DNA from 2 places in the Spartinivicinus marinus genome. Region 1 is predicted to be linked to the other one. Evidence: predicted binding sites of a transcription regulator. Region 1 holds the regulator's gene; the other holds the start of a gene.

Evidence for each region. The regulator LexA, encoded in region 1, represses DNA repair genes until DNA is damaged. The targets are predictions, from matches to a motif close to TACTGTNTANNTANACAGTA.
Region 2: a site for LexA is predicted at 8,633-8,652, ahead of OQE68_RS24685 (DNA topoisomerase III). Genes of this name have one in related genera too.

The regions. Positions count from the first base shown of each region.
Region 1 covers NZ_JAPJZK010000001.1:5,409,183-5,419,608, forward strand. Annotated here, with positions in the region: gene OQE68_RS24230 (insulinase family protein) at 1-970, shown strand, start outside; gene OQE68_RS24235 (delta-class carbonic anhydrase) at 1,063-1,872, opposite strand; gene OQE68_RS24240 (SulA-like leucine-rich domain-containing protein) at 2,253-2,711, opposite strand; gene lexA (transcriptional repressor LexA) at 3,155-3,751, opposite strand; gene OQE68_RS24250 (TetR/AcrR family transcriptional regulator) at 4,141-4,797, shown strand; gene OQE68_RS24255 (L,D-transpeptidase) at 4,867-5,355, shown strand; gene nagZ (beta-N-acetylhexosaminidase) at 5,342-6,385, shown strand; gene OQE68_RS24265 (mechanosensitive ion channel family protein) at 6,415-7,515, shown strand; gene OQE68_RS24270 (S-methyl-5'-thioinosine phosphorylase) at 7,517-8,248, shown strand; gene OQE68_RS24275 (DUF5062 family protein) at 8,283-8,549, opposite strand; gene OQE68_RS24280 (DUF2956 domain-containing protein) at 8,552-8,899, opposite strand; gene OQE68_RS24285 (LysR family transcriptional regulator) at 8,969-9,904, opposite strand; gene OQE68_RS24290 (NAD(P)H-dependent oxidoreductase) at 10,016-10,426, shown strand, end outside.
Region 2 covers NZ_JAPJZK010000001.1:5,531,482-5,541,907, forward strand. Annotated here, with positions in the region: gene OQE68_RS24650 (substrate-binding periplasmic protein) at 1-288, shown strand, start outside; gene OQE68_RS24655 (hypothetical protein) at 520-1,254, opposite strand; gene OQE68_RS24660 (ABC transporter substrate-binding protein) at 1,744-2,769, shown strand; gene OQE68_RS24665 (ABC transporter substrate-binding protein) at 3,051-4,079, shown strand; gene OQE68_RS31025 (DUF6868 family protein) at 4,118-4,360, shown strand; gene OQE68_RS24670 (hypothetical protein) at 4,450-4,782, shown strand; gene OQE68_RS24675 (hypothetical protein) at 4,919-5,245, shown strand; gene OQE68_RS24680 (cytochrome P450) at 5,302-6,558, opposite strand; gene OQE68_RS24685 (DNA topoisomerase III) at 6,637-8,619, opposite strand; gene OQE68_RS24690 (substrate-binding periplasmic protein) at 8,783-9,553, opposite strand; gene OQE68_RS24695 (CsiV family protein) at 9,607-10,275, opposite strand.

The sequences.
Region 1 (10,426 bases):
AGCAGTTGATCGACTTACTCGAGAAGTTGAAAATGAGAAAAAACAACTTTCCGTCAGCCAGGCCTTTAATGCATTTAGCCAACTGATTACAAAAGATTCCTGGGATAAACAAGAGTATCTTCAGGTTGCATCGAAGCTGACAAGTAAGGATTTACGAAGCTTCATTAAACAGTTACTCAGTCAAAACCAGGTAAGAGTGTTTGCTTTTGGTAACTACGATAGTCAAGATATTAACGAGATGGCTGCAAAGTTGGAGCGCCTATTACCTGATAACCATAAGGTTACAGAATATACGCGTAACAAATCCTGGGAACCTAAGGAAGGGCAACTATTTGTTGTGAAAAAAGACATTGAAGTTAATGATGTTGCAATCGTTGATTTACAGTCACATTCTGAACCAGGGTTGAAACAGCAAGCCAGAGCGAAAGTACTAATTGATCATTTTGCAAACTATGTTTTTGATAAATTACGTACTGAGGAACAACTTGCCTATGCTGTGGGAGCCATTGCCCCCACTATTGATGAATATGCAAGTGTGGGGTTGTATATTCAAACACCCGTCAAGGGACCAAAAGCCATTCAGTCAAGGCTTGATCAGTTAAAGCTTGAGTATCAGCAAGTGTTGAATAAGTTACCCGAGGCGACTTTTAAGCAGCTTAAAACCAGTGTGTTAGTGGCACTGAAAGAAAAACCAAAAAACTTGAGCGATGAAGTTAGCCCATTTATCAGTGACTGGTATGATGAAAATTATCAGTTTAACACTAAAGCTCAACTGATTGCTGAGATAGAAAAGGTAACCTTAGGTGATATCAAACGTTTTTACGCAGAGACTATGGGTAATCCAAATGCGCCACGTTTGAATATTCAGATGAGGGGTAAAAAGTTTGCTGATCAACCATTTGCCAGCTTTAAAAACCAAACGGAAGTAAAAAGCCTGTCAACATTTCACAAAATGATTTCTTATCAATAAGCCAGCGTTGCTTCTCTGGTTATCAGATGGGTATTATGCCTAATGATAACTAGAGAAGGGCATATCCACTGCTGCAAGAGCTGTGGTCTAGGTTACTTCATATCGGACAACAGTTTAGGATTAGTGACCAGTTTTCTAACACCATGGGCGTGGTCTTCTTTGAAAACGTTATCCTTACACCATTCACCTAAACTATTGATGTCAATTTTTGTACACAATGGTCTGACACTCCAAGTAACCTGAAAGGGTGAGCAGACTTGTTCGGTAAACTGAGGACCGGTGGTAGAACCTAGAAACTCTACAGGTTTACCTGTATTGTCGGGTAAGGCCTTAGCTTGGTGATAGCCATCCTCTATATTACCGCCATAAGCCAAGTCATTAAAATTGAGAACAGAAGAATCATTGACGACAGTAAATACCTGAGCTTCGACACGAAGATTTGGATTTGAGCACCCATCAGATAAGCACGAAGTTAATCCTTTGCCTGGTTTGACGTCACAGGAAGTATGTACCCAATGGACTTCAATGGTATTACCGGGTTTTAACCCTTTGCATACTTCATTTTTAGATAGCGTTAATTCTGCTGAGGAAAGTGATTGACTAGTATTACACTGATAACCGCCACCATGACCATGATCGCCTTCTCCTGCATATTTGGAAAAGTCCTTGGCTTTATGTTCAGCATTATGGTGAAAATGAATGTTGCATAGGTTCATGCTTGTGTAGTGGGGGGCTAAGCTAAAAATACTTTTATTGTCGCCTGCAAGCTGGTCAATATCTCTTGGCGCTTGTGGGCCAAACCCTTCACAGGCTGGACCATTAGAATCACTGCTTGCTACCGCAGGGGAGCTGCTAACACTCATCAATAATGATAAAAGAAGTCGATGTTTAACTGAAATCATTTATCTCTCTCCATAGTTTTTATAGCAAACCATCGCAACACAAGTAGTATTGGCTTATACAGGGTCATGATGAATTGTTATTGACCACTAAGCCTATTGTTGGTTGGGTTTTGTCTACCTTTATTACAGCTACTGTATTTATAGGCTTGATTACTAAGGAGTTCACATTAAGAAACCATGACAGATTGATATGACTCAAAAATTAACCTGCGTTTGTGCGATTATCAAATGAAATTTAGGTAAGAGAAGGGGAATAAAAATATTGAAACTCGTTTCAATAAATTAAAGGAAAAGTTTATCTCACACAATAAATAAAATGTCAGGTTTACTTTACTACTATTGCCAGAGGGTATTTTTGACAGTGCAAAGCAACTGTTTTACTAGCGTTGTCTTATATTAATTACATGACAGTTACCTTCTTGTGCTGCAATATCTAAAGCCGCTAAGGTTGTCTCATCTAGCTCTGGTAGCCAACTGACGACAGTATGACTTTTACCAAGAGTGAGTGCCTGTAACGTCAAATCTTTTATAGAGCTTTCATTGCTGGCAGTAAGAAATAAGACCTGTTTATTATTAATATAGGCATCTTGAAGCCACTTTAAGGTCATGTTGCGATATTGTTTGGAACACACGACGGTTAACCAGCGTTGTTTTTCATGATGGCTCAACTGTGCCAGCATGGGTGGAATAAATGATGTCAGTGGAATACGGGCTGAGGATAAAATAATTTCTGTAATATGCGTAAAGCCATTGTGGTCTGTCGATAAAGGGAAGTGATGGGGTTGATTTGGCGTGCTATGGTTGGGTTTTGAATCATTGTCACTGCCATTAAACTCCATGGGTATATTTCCTATTTTATTGTTAAACGAATGACTTTAAAAGAAGGGCGTCAAGTGATGAGCGACAGCAGCATTCTTTATAAAATAAATAAAGATTGTTACTGCAAGTCATACAGTAACAGACTTGTCTCGTCTTTGATGGTAGTTAGCGACGATAACAACGTCTAAAAAGTCATTCGAAAAGAATATTGTCATGTTCGTTAGTTACAGCTGCAGTGTATCACTGACAAAAAATCCATATCTTTGGCCTAATTCACTGTATTTACCATCTTGAGGGTAGATAGTGGATCAGAGTTGATAAAAAGATGTAAAACTGCAAATTAAGTCGCTTTTTTAAGAAAAGGTAGTAGCTATTAGATAATTAATTTCCCCTTGGGTAATTTGGGGCATATATAGATGGCTACCCAGGGGACTAAGTTAAAATTTCAGCTTTCGTGTAAAGGTTAGTGTCTAATCACCCCGACACTGATTCCTTCGATAGTAAAATTCTCGCTATGTAAGTTCACTTCGATAGTATTGAAATTACTATTTTCTGGATGCAATAAAACAACTTCTCCTTTTCGCTCAAATCGCTTAACGGTTACTTCATCATCAATTCTAGCAACGACGATTTGACCATTATGTACATCAGTTGTTTTGTGAACGGCTAGTAAATCACCATCGAGAATGCCACAATCCTTCATGCTCATGCCTTTAACTGTTAAAAAGTAATCAGCACGAGGTTTAAAAAAACTACCTGGTATCTGGCAGTAGTTGTCTATGTTTTGTTCGGCTAAAATGGGGAAACCAGCTGCTACCTGGCCTACTACAGGAATACCTTGTTGGGCGTCAGGGGGAATGCGAATACCTCGGGAGGTACCGGCAATAATTTCGATAGCACCTTTACGAGCAAGGGCTTTGAGGTGTTCTTCGGCAGCATTGACAGAACGAAATCCTAGTTGTCGAGCAATTTCGGCTCGAGTGGGAGGAAAGCCGGTTTCTTCAATATGGTCTTTAATAAATTGAAAAATTTCCGCCTGGCGAGCAGTTAATTTAGCCATTGAGATGGCTCCTTATACCTATTTGAATACTTGCTATTTTAATAAAATAACGGCTTTTTATAGCGGCTGTGGTTTTATACAGTTACTGTGATTATATCCAGTTTGGACTGACCTTCAACTGTTTTCAACTATTTCAGTCTTTTTTACGTGGTGTTTCCTTACTTAGCAGACGTTAATTTTACTTGCAGGAAAAAGTAAAGCCTGCTTGACTTGTATACGTATTAAACGTATGTTCAAAACGTTTGAAGATTACAACAGGCGGCTAATATAAAGCGAACATTTTATTAGTTGGCTTGCTGCTTGTATCTAAACTCAATTGGTCCTTAGCTTCCATGGGCACTCAAAATGGCCCAGAGAATCAAGGCTTTTTTAAGAAATGTTAATTGGCTATGGCGCAATCAGAAACTGTTGAACGAATACTAGATGCTGCAGAAGCGTTATTTGCAGAAAAGGGCTTTGCTGAAACATCTCTGCGGACGATTACCAGTAAAGCAGGTGTTAACTTGGCAGCAGTTAATTACCATTTTGGTTCTAAAAAAGCATTGATTCAGGCCGTGTTTGCCCGGTTCCTAGAACCATTTTGCAAAAAACTTACCATTAGGCTCAACGAATTTGAAGCATCATTAGCAGCCCAGAAACCGACACCTGAGCAGCTACTCAATTTGCTATTTCAACAGATATTATCTGTTGAAGCACGAGGAAAGAATGATCTTTCCGTATTTATGCGATTGTTGGGATTAGCATTTAGCCAGTCTCAAGGGCATTTGCGAAAATACCTTGAACAAGTCTATGGTGATGTATTTCGGCGCTTTGTGAGTTTAGTGGTGCAGGCGTCACCTGATTTACCGCCAGTAGAAATTTTCTGGCGGGTGAACTTTATGGTGGGATCTGTCGCATTTACCATGTCTGGTTTAGATGCGTTAAGAGACATTGCTGAAAGTGAGTATCATGAGCATACATCAGTTCCTGCAGTCATGAAGCGGCTAGTGCCCTTTTTAGCGCATGGCATGAAGGCTGAGTTGCCTGCAGCCAATCTAGAGGTTTAGTTAACTGCGCATAGATTAGTTAATATGTGGCTAGCTAAGGTATGACGCGTTAATGGGTAGCTAGTGAATATGCGTAAGCCTGTTATTTATGTCTCTATTGCTGAGCAAACACTTAGAGTATGCGATGGCGATCGGTTAATTACTCGGTACTCAGTGTCTACTGCTGCCAAAGGGGCTGGTCAGTGTCAAGGGAGTTATCAAACACCCTTGGGGCGACATATCATTCGAGCCAAAGTAGGGGGCAATTGCCCTCTAAATGCTGTCTTTGTAGGGCGACGTTTTACTGGTGAAATATATAACGAGACACTGGCCAGGCAATTTCCTAATCGTGATTGGATCTTGACTCGCATTTTATGGTTAAGTGGCCAGGAACCTGGTGTTAACCGGTTAGGAGAAGTCGACTCCATGCGACGTTATATTTATATTCACGGCACGCCTGATAGTGAGCCAATGGGAATTCCAGCCTCTCACGGGTGTATTCGTATGCGAAATGATGAGGTTGTGGAGCTGTTCAGTAGCGTGCCCGTCTATACCCAGGTAATCATTGAAAACGAGTAGTCGCAATCTATTGGTTAATCCTATGTCAGGTAATGTCATTGTAGATTTAGCAGGAACGACAATAACAGACGACGAGAGTCGGCTATTAGCGCAGCCTGCTGTTGCGGGAGTGATTTTATTTGCCCGTAATGTTGTTGATCGCCAGCAAGTGATACAACTGGTGCAGTCGATTAGAGCGGTACGGCAAGATTTATTAATTACCGTTGATCAAGAAGGTGGAAGGGTGCAGCGTCTAGTAACGGGCTACACTCAGTTACCCGCCCCCTGTCGGTTAGGTGAACTGTATCAATATGAACCTGAGCAAGCCAGCCAGTTAGCAGAAGACTTAGGATGGTTAATGGCCAGTGAGGTGATTGCATCAGGTATTGATTTAAGTTTTGCACCTGTATTGGATTTAGGCTTGCCCATTAGTCAAGTGATAGGCTCTCGTGCCTTTGCAGAGCAGCCCGAAATTGTTGCGACTTTAGCTCATCGTTATTGCTTAGGTATGAAGCAAGCGGGTATGGCGACCGTTGGTAAACATTTTCCAGGGCATGGCAGTGTGGCTGCTGATACTCATCATTCGATTGCTTGTGACGATCGCCCTTTTGCTGCGATTAAACAGGCGGATCTGCTGCCTTTTAATAGCTTAATTAAACAGCAGTTGTTAGATGGTATGATGCCAGCACATGTTTTATACCCACAAGTAGCGGCAGAGCCCGCTGGGTTTTCTCGTTATTGGTTGCAAGCGGTGTTGAGAGAATCATTAGGTTTTTCGGGAGTCATTTTTAGTGATGACTTAACGATGCACGCTGCTAGTCAGGCAGGTGATTATCCCTCACGTGCGGTACAAGCACTAAACGCAGGATGTCAGTTATTATTGGTTTGTAATAATCCCGAAGGGGCGCAGGCCGTTGTCTCTGCATTAAATACCCACTCTGAAGCAGAGGTTAATATTGAGCAATTGAAGGGGCAAAGGAAACTTAGTTGGGCTGAGTTATTAGAGCATCCCCGTCGGTTAACAATACACTCTCAACTAGAAAACCTATAGAAAGAGAAAGAAAACAAGGCTATTTGTTCATGGAAAAGTGGTTGGATTTTTTGAATTTTGCCAAAGGTCAAGATGCTTGGGTATATCAGGTTTTTATTGTTGTTTTTTTGACCTTGATTGCCAATTTTATTGCCCGTCGTTTACTAACCCGTTTACACCAGCAACTGACCAAGACTCGGACGATTTGGGATGAAACCATCGTTGATTCTGCGCAAAAACCTTTAGCGGCGTTAATTTGGGTAATTGGATTTAGTTGGGCTGCTGAAATTGCACATAAAGTGTCTGATGCAGTCATTTTTCAAGCGATCGACCCTATTCGTGAAACATTGATTATCGCGTTGATTATTTGGTTTTTAATTCGTTTGATCAAAGCAGTAGAAGAACAGCTTATTACTCCCAGAGAAGGTAAAAAGGAGGCAGACCCAACCACAGTCCATGCCATTGGTAAATTGCTGCGAGCAGCAGTTATTATTACTGGGGTATTGGTTATATTGCAGTCATTGGGTTACAGTATTTCTGGAGTATTAGCCTTTGGTGGTATTGGTGGTATTGCTGTGGGCTTTGCAGCAAAAGATTTACTGGCCAATTTCTTTGGTGGGCTAATGATTTATTTAGATCAACCTTTTAAAGTGGGGGACTGGGTTCGTTCACCAGATAAAGAAATAGAAGGCACAGTGGAATATATTGGTTGGCGCCTAACTCACATACGAACTTTTGATAAACGACCGCTTTATATTCCAAATGCAACATTCGCCAGTATTTCGGTAGAAAACCCCTCCCGTATGCTTAATCGACGTATGTATGAAACGATTGGCTTACGTTATGATGATGCAGAAAAAATCAAGCCGATTATCAGTGAGGTAAAAGATTATTTAGTTAATCACCCGGAAATTGATACTAAGCAAACCCTAATTGTGAATTTTAATAGCTTTGGGGCCTCTTCTTTAGATTTCTTTATTTACTGTTTTACCAAAACAATTAATTGGATTCGCTTTCATGAAATTAAAGAAGAGGTGTTGCTTGATATCATGGCGATTATTACTAAGCATGGAGCTGAAATAGCCTTTCCAACCCGCACCTTACATGTAGAGCCGGTTAATATTAATCAATCAGCAGTCACTCATTCATAATATGCCAAATATTGCTATCATCGGAGGAACAGGGTTAACCCAGTTAGCTGGGTTAACCCTCACTGAACAAAAATTAGTTGAAACCCCTTATGGAGAACCATCCGCGCCAATTAAAATAGGTCAGCTGGCTGGTCAGCAATTGGCCTTTTTAGCCCGCCATGGTGACCCTCACCAACTAGCACCTCATCAGGTTAATTATCGAGCAAATGTGTTTGCTTTAAAAACACTGGGAGTAAAGGCTATTTATGCGGTTAATGCCGTAGGTGCAATAAAAACCACCATGCCTCCTGCCCATGTAGTTATACCAGATCAAATTATTGATTATAGCTATGGGCGAGAGCACACGTTTTTTGCTGATGAGAGAGCGGTTGAACATATAGACTTTACTTATCCTTATTCAGACACCTTGCGACAAGCATTGCTGGTTGCCGCAGATAAAGCCGGTGTTCAATGTACAGATGGTGGTGTCTATGGTTGTACTCAGGGGCCTCGGCTGGAAACCAAAGCAGAAATTGATAAGCTAGAGCGGGATGGCGTCGATATAGTCGGTATGACTGGAATGCCCGAAGCAGCCTTGGCTAGAGAAGTAGGGATTGAATATGCCTCACTCGCTTTAGTGGTGAATATGGCAGCAGGGCGTTCGCAAGGGGTTATTACAATGGATGATATTGAGCAAGCCCTGGAAGACGGTATGGGAAAGGTGTTAACAATCTTAACCCATGCAATAACATGATCTGTTTTATTTTCTGTTGCTGAGACGTTTATTGTTATTCGTCTTTCAGCAGGGGATGATCTTTTGGCAATTGCCGGGAAATCCATAATGCTAACTTATGACGCATGTTAGGTTCGTTTTCCTGGCCTTTTGCCAAGGGCTGGATCAAGTTATCGTGTACCAATAAGCGGTAAACAAAAGTAACCTTCACTTTTTGTGGGTCAGATTCATCAACTTGGCCAACCCCTCTTTTTTCTGCGTAGATAGCCCCAACCCTCAGGGCTTCTTTAACCAAACCCGCTTCATTTTTGAGCTTTTTCATTCTTAAATCCCTTCACTTATGATAAATAAGTAAGTACCAAACCCTATCCAAGAAAGCACTAATAATAGCCATGGTAACCAGTGTTGTTTATACAAAACAACCTCTTTAACTTCAACTGCTGGCTCGGTACTTTCATGCAATTTGGCTGTGGTTTTTTTTAGCTTTTTATCCAACTCTCTTGATTTAGCTTTTTGCTGCTTTTTATACTGGTCTATCCCTTTCTGAATACCTTGGGCGATTAACTTAGTCTGTTCTTTTGTTTGCCCTGGCTTTTGAGTGCCGCGCGCAATCTTCATGGCCTCGTCTTGAGTCGCTTGGGAAACTTTATTTTTTGCTGAATATTTAGCCATTTTAAGTTCAGTTAGCGTAGATTATCGTCATGTATCTGTTAAATTGATGAATTCAGCATAACATGAAAGTTAGCGGGTTTGTCTGTTAGACATAATTGTCAGTTGCTCTCTTAGGTATGAGGTTAAAAAATCAATAACCAACTTGATGCGTTTTATCTGGACTTTATCTTTGGAGTAAATTAAGTAAAGACGATTGTCTAAGCGGTTAGGTGTGATTGCAAAGCGGCTAAATAAACGAATGAGTTTCCCTTCTAATACCGCTTGAGCAACGCCTAACTGGGGTAATAAGGCAATACCGCCACTGCTTAATGCACAAGTATAAATAGCTGCAGGATTATTGGTGTGTAACCAGGCTTGTTGAAGATTAATACGATGGTGTTTATTTTGGTCTTTAAATAACCAGCTAGAGTGAGGTTGGGTAAATCGATAAGCTAACAATTGATGGTTGAGTAAGTTTTGGGGGTGGTTGGGTGGCTGATGTTTTTCCAGATAGTCAGGTGCTGCTACCAACCAGTATTCAGTCTTGGTAATTTCTTTGGCAATAAGGCCAGAATCTGATAAGCCACCAAATCGCAAGTAAATATCATATTTGCCTTCATTAGGATCTAATAATTGATCATTACTATCCAGACTAATTGTTAACTCTGGGTGATACTGGTGTAACTCTGTCAAAATTGGGGCAATAAAGTGTGTACTAAACCACCAAGGTGCAGAAAGGCTGACATTGCCACTGACTTGTTGGCTTTTTTCTTTCAAGCGATTACCCAGTTCATCAAGAGCAGTGAGTAAAACAGAAGCTTGTTCAAATAGGGTTCGACCAGCCGCTGTCATTGCTACTTTACGGGTGCTGCGGGTTAATAACGTAACACCTATATCTTTTTCTAACTCGGCAATATGGCGTGAGACAGAGGAGCTAGACAGGTGTAACTGGGAAGCTGCTTTAGCAAAGCTGGCATGATGGGCGACACAGAGGAATGCCCGTAAGGAGTCTAGAGAGCGGATCATTGTTGCAATTTTTCGAATAATAAAATTGAAAATAACTGATTAATAATAGAGTGTGGAACAAGTAGTATGGCTCCGTCAAGTGTTAAGAGGATAACCCTGGGAGCTGTTATTATGCAGAAAGTACTGATTATTAATGGGGCTGAAGAGCGCACGATTGCGCCTGGTAAATTTAACGAAAGTATGTTGATGGTGGCTCAATCGCTATTATCCTCCAAAGCAGAGGTAAAAATCACGCGGGTGAGGGATCATTATCAGGTAACTGAAGAGCAAAATAAAATTTTATGGGCAGATACGATTATTTTTCAATTTCCTGTTTATTGGTTTAGTGTGCCATCCAGTTTGAAAAAATACTTTGATGATGTTTACGCCCATGGCCTTTTTTTTGGCAATGCCAAGCGGTATGGAGAAGGGGGCTTTTTAACAGATAAGCGTTATTTGTTGTCTACAACCTGGAACGCACCTGTCGAAGCTTTTTCATATATTAATGGGTTGTTTGAGCATACTACACCTGACGATCTGTTA
Region 2 (10,426 bases), 120 kb from region 1:
AAGATTGATAAGGCTTATGACTCGTTAACACATCTGCGAAAGCTGGTTGCGCGTCGTATAGTAGGAATAGTTGACTTAGAAAATAAAATGGATCCTATTTTGTCTGAAAATAAAAGCCAGTTTTCTCAAGTAGTCAAGGTGTTACCACTTGTTTCTACCAAAGATTACTATCTTATTTTTTCTCATAAGTTTTATCAGACTAATAAAAAGCTTGCTGCTGCTATTTGGGATGAAATCCATATAGCACATAAAACAGGAGTTTATTCTGACATTGCTAAAAAATATTGAGTTAATACTTTCCAGGCATTAGTAGTAATATAGCCAGAGTGAATGATTTTTAGGGGAGGCCGTTGAGTGATGAAACCCTATGAGTTTATGTTTTTATAAATGATTAGGGTGACAATTAATTGCGCCTGAATTAACTGTATTTCCATTATCCTTGGGGTCAAGAGCGACGATAACAAAGCCGGAAAATAAAAAAGGCCTTTAAAAAGACCTTTTTTATACTACTTGATTTTATTAGGCAGTCGCAGTTTTAAAAGAGCGGCGGCGATTTCGAATAAAGGGTACTAAAGCAACACTCATTAAAAATAATGAAATAGTCGCTGGAGTGCTAATGGGGGTAGTTGTTTGATGGGCCGCATCATACCAGCCCGACTGAGTAACGGAGAAGTTTTTTAACGAACCATCAGCATTGTAAGCAAAAGTACTGCCGATACTTGGGTGGTACCAAATGCCTATTTTTTCACCAAATGCAACACCATCCCAGTCTGTAGTAGTAAATAATGAGTTGATTTGGGTTGTATCTAACTCAAAATTGAATGTTCTTGCAGTGCCATTATCTGAAACATTAATAAAGTTGGCACCCGTTGATGCAATATAGTTTTGGTTGTGCCTCCAGGTATTGTAGGTACTATTACCATTGTAGATATAGGAGGTGAGTGTACCTGTTGCTAGATCTCCGTACATAATGGCATATTCATTAACATGGCCTTTAGGATCTGGACCATCACTCACGACTAGCCAAAAACCATCAGTATACTGGCCATTTGCTTTTTCAGTTGTAGATTGCCAACTAAAAGTTTGATTATCTGAATCATAACGAGTTTTAATATTGGTTATTTTTCCTCCAGCAGGGTTATTAGCTGGGTTGTTAACTTCAAACTCATAAATAGGAGCCGCAGCTACGTTGCTTGAATAAATAGCGGTTAATGAAACAACACCTATTAGAAATTTGCCTAATGATTTTATCATGGTTATAACCTACTTCAATTAATTTATTAATTAAGTTATTTTGTTACAAGCGTTACTTGCTAATATTGTTAAGCAAATAGTATGCCATTATAATCTTGCAAGGTAACTAGATGATTTTAAAGAAATTTATAAATCGAATATAATAAGCTGTATTGTTTAAAATTGATTTTTTACTCTTGTATAAAAATATTTTTTTTGAAATATAAGACTTTTGTATTGTTAGCTACTTCTAATAAAGTGAAAGTTTGTGGTTGTTTGTTGAGCAATGTTGTTTATGCGGCGAATGATGTTTATGTAAAATTGCATGACATTTTTTGAATAGATATTTATTTAGTTGAGACTCAAAAAAATAATTAGCTGGTCATAGTTATATCCAATACGAGTGATTTTGGGTAGATAGCATTCCTTACCATTTGAGCTAAACTTGTAAGCAAATTGATACAAGCTCTGAACAAGTTAGTGACTAAATCAAGTTACTGGTGAAGCCTGATGAATAAGTTATCAACCTACTTCTGGTATGTGCTAAAGCTAGCAGCCGTTTTGTTATGTGTAATCCTATCGAGCAAACTAGTCGCTGGCCCTAAGGATCTGTTAATTATCCATAGCTATAGTCGCTCAGGTTCTTTCACATGGGTTGATGACCAAACCAATGGTATCAAATCTATTTTTGGAAAAAGAGGCTATCAGTTTCATGAGTTTGAGCTGAGTACTAAAACTATTCCGGAAAGCCAATTTGAAGAAAAAGCAAGTGCTGCATATAAAGTGGTTAAGCAGGTCAATCCAGGACTGATTTTTTTAACTGATGATAATGCACTCAAGCTAATGGTGCCTAAAATAGGGAAAAATATTCCAATAGTTTTTGCAGGAGTCAATGGAAATATTCGAACTGATTATCCATGGTTACTAAAATATGCCAATGTAACGGGTATTTTAGAAAGGCCTTTAATGAAAAGAACAATCTTTCAAATGAAAGATGCGTTGAATCTAAACTTAAAAAAAGTACTTGTCATTATGGGGACCAGCCCTACTGGTAAAGCATTTTTTAAAAATGACTTAAATGGAGAAGATAAGTTTAGGCTGGTAACCATCGATGTTGATGTAAGGCGATCAGGTAAAATAGAAGAATGGTATAAATGGATTAGTGAAAGTAAAGAAGAAGGATATAACCTATTGCTGGTCACTAATTTTTATGCACTAACTGATTCTAATGGCAATAAAATCGATGTTGAAATAGTAGCAAACTGGATATCAAATAATTCTCCATTGCCTGCATTCAGTGTACATACAGGTGTAGTAGGTAAAAATAAACTAATTGGTGGTATGGTAATAAGTGGTGTTCATATGGGTGAAGCCGCTGGTAAGCTGGCATTAGATATTTTGATAAATAAAAAATCAAGCGCTATTTTTTATAAAACGCTGGATAGAGGACAGCTTATTTTTAGTAAACACCAACTAACTAAATGGAATTTAACTGTAGATAAAAGATTTATAGATGAAGTAGTGATGGTAGATTAACTCAAAGTTATACTCATTAAAGTTTTATAGTAAAAATTAGTTGTTAATCTTCATCATTTTCATTCATGGTGCTTATATACCCAATGCGAAGGGTTTTTAGGGCTAGCCTACAACGGTGAGGCTAGCGATAACTGCATTAATAGGTTATAAAAGCGTTAGCTGGTAAGCCATCAACTGTCACTCCACTTACCTGTCATTTGGACTAAACTTGTAAGCAATTATTAGAGGTCACCTGACCCCTGTGCAAGTGAATGACTAAGTCGAGTCTCTGGTGAAGCCTGATGAATAAGTTATCAACCTACTTCTGGTATGTGCTAAAGCTAGCAACCGTTTTGTTATGTGTAATCCTATCGAGCAAACTAGTAGCAGGTCCTAAGGACTTGCTCATCATTCACAGTTACAGTCGAGCAGAGTCGAATAAGTGGGTAAGTGAACAAAGTCAGGGGATCAGATCAGGATTCGCTAATAGTGACTATATATTTCATGAGCTGGAAATGGGAACGAAAAAGCTACCAGTTGATCAGTTTGAGGCTAAAGCAACAGAAATTCTTGAGCAAACGAAGACAATTGATCCATCCTTAATCTTTATCACTGATGATAATGCACTGAAACTCATGGTACCAAAGCTTGGCAAAAAAATACCTATAGTTTTTATGGGGGTCAATGCCAATATTAGGTTAGATTACCCTTGGTTACTTGAGTATCCAAATGTAACAGGTATTTTAGAAAGACCACTAATTAAAAGAACAATTTTTTTAATGAAAGAATCACTTAACTTAAAGCCTAAAAAAGTACTATTGCTATTAGGGATAAATCAAACAGGTAAAGCTTTTTTAAAGATTGAGTTGAATAATCAAAAAAAGTTTAAGCTGGTGTCTTTCGAGGTGGATGTAAAAACCTCTGGTGAGGTAGAGCAGTGGAAAAAGTGGATAAAATCTAGTAAAAGTGATGGGTATGATTTTATTTTAGCAACTACTTTTTTAGGGTTAACAACTGTCGAGGGCGTCAAGGAAAACACTGAAGAGCTTGTAAAATGGATGTCAGCTAACTCATCAGTGCCTGTCTTTACAGTTCATACTGATGTGATTGGGCACGATAAACTGGTGGGAGGGATGGTTTTATATGGCGTTTTATTTGGAGAAGCTGCAGCAAAAATTGCCCATGAAATTCTAGATGATAAGAAAAAACCAAAAGGCATTCCATATAAAACCTTAACTCAAGGGCAGCTTATTTTTAGCAAACAGCAACTGAAAAAATGGAACTTGTCTGTGGATAAAAGTTTTATGGATGAAATAGTGTTACTTGATTAAGTGGTGCAGAAAAACTATAGGCATACCAAGGTGAGCTTATGGATATTAATAGACTAACTGATTTCTTTATGTGGTGTACTATTTTTAATATGGGGTTTCTGGTTTACATTGTGCTCATATGTGTCCTCTTTCCTAATTGGGTTTATCAGTTGCAAAGTAAGTGGTTTCCAATATCAAGAGAAATCTTTAATGTTGCTATTTATGCATTCGTTGGTTTGTATAAGCTGTTTTTTATTATATTTGTTTTTATACCTTACTTGGCACTGCTGATCATGAAGTGATTCTGTGAGAGGGAATAATGACACGACAAGAAAATAAACTACAAATGTCTCTGTTGCTAATTAGACTAACGGTTTTTTTGGTTATGTTTATGTGGACCTTAGATAAATTTATAAATCCTGAACATGCAGCAAGGGTATATGAAAAATTTTATTTTATTGCTGATTTGGATAATCCAGTTATGTATGTTATCGGGAGTGTTGAGTTGGTAGTGCTATTGCTATTTGTAGTAGGTTATATGAAAAAGTATAGCTACGGTGCTGTATTATTTTTTCATGCTATTTCTACACTGTCCTCGTTTAAGCAGTATGTAAATCCCTTTGAAGGAGCTAATCTCCTCTTTTTTGCTGCCTGGCCTATGTTGGCAGCCTGCTTGGCTTTATTCATGTTACGTCATAGTGATAAAAAACTTTCAGTCAGGTAAAACCCGTGTGTAAAATTAGAAGGTGAAAGGTATATCACCATAGGTTTTGTGTATACTATTACCAAGTTCTATAATTTTTTCAGCTATCAATGTAACTGAAAACCTGGGATAGTAAATCAAAGGATGGGTAATAATAATGAAATCAAGAATGATACTTTTAACATTAGTTGGTTGTAGTATGTCTTTTGCTTCGTTTGGTGAATGTAAAGTTGATCAAGGTTCTTTTACCCTATCTACACATATGGTACAAAAAGCAGTAGAGGGTTCTGAGGACGAGCAAGTGAGAAAAGCTTTTGCCAATGATAATTGTATTATTACTAAAGGTTGGCAAAAAGGTGGTGATATACCAGAAAATTTACCAGCGAAAGCAGAGCATATTACTGTGAAAGTACCTGGTTACTCTACCTGTTATATATTTGATCATCCTGATTTATTTGGTGTTTTTAAGACAGTTTGTAGTTAAACATATGTACGCCTTGTTAGAAGCAAGGCGTAGACTGTAGAATAAAACTAGGTCAGCTATTGAATTGTTATGGGTAAGCTTTCTAAGCCTACCAAAGTATCTTGTTGGCGCCATTTTGCCTGTTGGCGATCAACTGAAATGGAGTGGCTGTCTAGATGATTTAATACAACGTGCATTTCCAGGCGAGAGAGCTGGGCACCGGAGCAAAGATGACGCCCATAACCAAAAGCTAAGTGCTTATTATGTTGGCGGTCTAGTTTAAACTGATTAGGTTGTTCAAACATATTAGGATCTCGGCAAGCAGCGCCTAACAGTACTTCAATACAATCACCCGGCTGTAAATGATACTGGTGCAAAGTAACAGACTTTATTGCAATACGACGGATTGATTGTACCGGACAGGAGTAACGAAGCGTCTCTTCTATTGCTGGGTTAAATAAAGCTGAGTTTTGTAAAACAGCACATAGTAACTTTTGCTCGTCAAGAAAATAAAACAGGTTGCCTATTGTACTAGTGGTTGTTTCATGCCCAGCCAGTAATAACATTGAACAATTATCTGCCATACACTGGTCAGTTATTGTTGGATGAGTAGCTTGTAAACTTAGCAATGCCCCCAGTAAATTATCTTGGGGTTGTTGTCGATGTTGATTGATTAAATGCAGAAAATAATCTCGGGATGCAAACAGGGCTTGCTCGGCATCAGTTAGAATAGCAGAGGTAATATTGGCGAAAAAAACCCGAGTCAGACGATCAGAGAGTTGTTTTAGGTATAAGGCATCTTCCGCTTTGGCGCCAAGTGCTTTAGCAATGACTAGCATGGGTAAGGGAAAGGCCACTTCCTTGATTAGATCAAAGGTGACAGGCTTTGGTTGAGCTAAAAAAGGGCTTAATAAGAAATCAACACATTCTTCCATCATCGGTAGCATAATATCTAGCATTTGGCGGCTAAATGCTTGGTTAGTGCAGCGCCTTAGTAGGGTATGAGACTCACCATCCTTAAACAGTATCCAGTTTTCGAAGCCTTGGATTAACTGCTCGTAGGCAGCTGGATCAGTGTTTGATTGCTTAAAAATACCTCTTACCCGGTTAGATGAAAAGTCATCTGACCTTAACACATGCTGTACCGTTGGGTAGTCAGCCACCACATAATAATGATCATTGAGTTGCCAGGCTGTGGGTGGTGTTTGGTGTAATCCTTGAAACATTTGAAATATCTGAGGCCAGTCATTGGGCGGAGTATAAAGCGTTTGTACTATTTCTTTTACTTGTTCTGAAATTGAAATAGCTATTGCTCTATTATTTTGACTGTTCATTATTTTTATATCCTTTCGGTCAGTGTTTTGTTCCCTAATGTACTTTGCAGTTTAACTAATATAGAGGGTTGTGACTCATTATTTCATCTGTTTTTTTCGAGTATATTTACGCTTTATTTGGTTCTGGCCTTGTCCTTTTAAGCCTCGAAAGGATTCAGGTTTAACTTGGGTAATTAATGTTGGCAAAGCATGGGAGAGGGCTCCCATAAAACTGTTATAACTGGTTTCTTTGTTACTGATGGATGTTAGTTGTGATTCCCATTGGGCGGTCATATCGGGTGTGGTAGCCACGTCTGGTAGGCTTTCAATAAGCTGGCGGCCGGTTTCAGTTGAACGAATTTGCTTGCCTTGTCTAATCAAAAATTGTCGTTTAAATAATAATTCAATGATACCCGCGCGGGTGGCTTCGGTACCGAGGCCATCGGTTTCTCTTAAGATTTTTTTGATTTCAGGGGCTTTAACAAATCGGGCGATGCCTGTCATGGCGGATAATAAAGTCGCATCAGAAAATGGTTTGGGGGGCTGGGTCATTCGTTCGGCTAACTCGCCTTTAATACACTGGACCACATCGCCTTTTTTTAAGTTAGGTAATTTCTGCTGTGCTTCTTGATCGTGGTTGTTGTCATCGCCTTTAATTTCACTACTTTGTTCCTTGAGGTTATTTTGATTGTTTAGTTTATCGTTTGCTTTGCCATTATTTTTAGTAAATAGCTTTTTCCAGCCTAAATCTACCGTTTGTCTTGCTGTAGCAATAAACTGTCCACCACTGATTTCTATTTCTATTCTTCGATCATCGTATTGCCAAGCAGGGTAAAACTGCGCGAGGTACTGTTTGGCGATTAACTCATAGATTTGTAACTCGATTTTAGATAAACGACTGGGGTCGAGCTTTCGTTCTGTGGGGATGATGGCATGATGTGCCTCTACCTTTTTATCGTTCCACGCTTTGCTTTTTAAGGATAAATCAGCCTCAGCGACTGCTTTTCGTAGTGGAACGCATACTTGATTAATAGCGGCAGTGACAGTATGTATTTGGTTGAAGTGTTCTCTAGGTAAATAACGACAGTCTGAACGCGGGTAGGTAATCAGTTTATGTTTTTCGTATAAGTCCTGACAGGTACTCAACACCTGTTGGGCATTTAAGCCGAAACGATTGGCTGCATCAATTTGTAAAGCCGATAAATTATAGGGGAGGGGAGCCGCTTGTTGTTTACGTTTTTTGGTTGCAGCGGTAATCAGCCCTGGTTGGCCAGTAATCCGCTTGACGACAGTTTCAGCCAGCTTTTTGGATAGAACTCGTCCTTCTTCATCTTGATAAGGCTGGCAGGCTTCGCTGGGTTGCCATTTGGCTCTAAATTGTTCACCTTTTTCTGTTTTTAGTAGTGCAAATACTTCGTAGTAGGGCTTTGGCTCAAAGTTTTCGATGGTTTGATCGCGCCGAACCACTAAACCTAATAAGGGGGTTTGTACTCGGCCAACTGAAAGTACCCCTTGATAGCCCGCTTTTCTGCCTTGGATAGAGCACACCCGACTCATATTAATACCATAAAGCCAGTCGGCCCTGGCACGGGCTAGAGCAGACGTCGCAAGGGGGATAAAGTCACGGTTATCCCGTAAATTGGCCAGGGCTCTTCGAACTGAATTTGGGTTTAAGTCACTGATTAGACAGCGTTGGATGCTAGCTCGTTTTGCTGCTGAAACACCAATAAAGTTAATGACTTCATCGACCAAAATCTGACCTTCTCGATCGGGATCGCCAGCATGGATGAGTTGGTCTGCTTGTTTTATTAATTTGCGTAAGACACCCAGCTGCTTTTTAGTTTTTGCTTTGGGAGTTAGTTGCCACTGTTCTGGAATAATTGGTAAGTGCTCCAGCTTCCAATGTTTATAGGCAGGGTCATAGACATCAGGTTGTGCTTGTTCAAGTAAGTGACCAATACACCAACTGACGTAATCACCATTGCCGACCTGAATATAACCATCCCCTTTTTGGTGGGGCTTGGGGAGTACATCGGCAATGGCTCTGCCTAAACTGGGTTTTTCGGCAATAAACAAACGCATACTGTATTCTTGCTACTGTGATTCCATACAGTATGCTAACAGGTTGTTGAGGAGGCGCCAACTTTTCTAGAAGCAGTTTGTACTAGTCTACATAGACATTGAGAGCTATCAAACCAAACGGCTTCTAGCATTGAACGTCAGCAACTTTCAATGAAGGGTTGTGTCATGGACGATACTTACCATCAATACTATCTGTTAGCATTTTATCGTAAGCACCAGAGCTTTTGATTTTTGCCAAGCCTTCATTAAATTTTTTGATAAGCTCTTCACTATTGGCTACTTTTTTGCTGAGAATTAAATGGTAGCTGGTTTCTCGTAATGGTTTAGGGTGATTGGTTAAAAGTTTACCTGAAGCTTCGTCTAATTTATCAGCGATTAATGCATAGCCTACTTCTAAGGTGGCAGGGAATAAATCAATACGGCCTGCGGCTAATTTTTTTAAGCTAGTCTCATCTTTGGCTGTCCGTGCAACGTTGATGAGTTTATCCGCTTCAGCCTTAGCAAATGCATCGCCATAACTGTATCCAATCGATGCGCCAATTTTGTATTTGCTTAAGTCTTTCATTGTGCTCCAGTCAAACTGAAGGTCTTTCCGATGAAAAAACACTTCTTTAAGTTCGATAACGGTATCGCTAAATACAAACTCTGCTTCCCTGTCTGGGTTTTTAGTCCAAACCACTGACCCTGCCCACTTTTTACCTTCTTGTGCCTCTTTAAATGCTCGTTTCCAGGGAAAAAAGCCATATTCAACGGTTACCCCAGATTGTTTAAAGGCTTCGGTAACAATATGAGAAATAAGCCCATGGTGTTTATATTCTTTCGATAAATAAGGTGGCCACTCACCGTTGGTTAATTTTAGGGTATCGGCAGCCGACACCGTTGCTCCTGTTAAGCAAGTGATTAATAGCATGCACTGGATAAATGAGCGGAACATGGTTGCTACTCCTACTTCTCAATAACTGGCGTTTCAATAAGTTTAGCAACTTTTTATGGTTGGCTAGGGGTAAGTAGCACTAACATTCCTAATACTGGGCTATCGACATAATAAATTTGGTTGGGCTTGAGTAGCTGTTGCTGGCGTAAATGAAAATTTCGGCTAATTTGGTATTCCGTTTGTTCCGGTCCGGCTTTTACTAAGTGGTTTGGATTAATATATGTCCGCTGGTGAGGTTGCACAGGGTCGAATTCTCGCCACCAAAAATCAAGCGTGAGGCGCAGCTCTTTATCTGCCAATAGGCCAACACTGCCAACTAGCTCGTGGTGTTCACCATATTGTCCTCCGGCTTTTAACAGGGTAGGAGATGGAGCGGGTGAGGTTTGAATGGGCTGCTGCCAACTGGAATAAAATAAAACATTATATTTATTACTTTGCTGAAGCTTTTGCAAGCTATCCTTCAATTGGTTGGTGTGTGTAGTACTTAATCGCTCAATATCATTAACGGTAATGGTGGGTGGGTTGATAAGTTTAGCAAAAGGGTTCAGTCGAACAGGAGGCCACCAACGATCATCAGATAGAGTTTCATGCTGAAAAACGATCATTTCCACTTGAAAAGGTTGCTTTGTAAAATGATTTTCCTGGGCAATTGAGTAGCAGGCGCTCAACAGGATAAAAACTGTGCTTACTAAATGAATCACCAGTCGGGTTTTATTAACCATTTAGCATTCCTTGCTGAATAGGGTATTGAAGCCTTGGAACTTTTCTACAGGGTTACCACAAATGCTAGCGGATATGGAATAACAGGGCATTCTTCCATATCAGACACTAGACTTACTTTCTAGCCCAACGCTAACTACACTTACACTTATT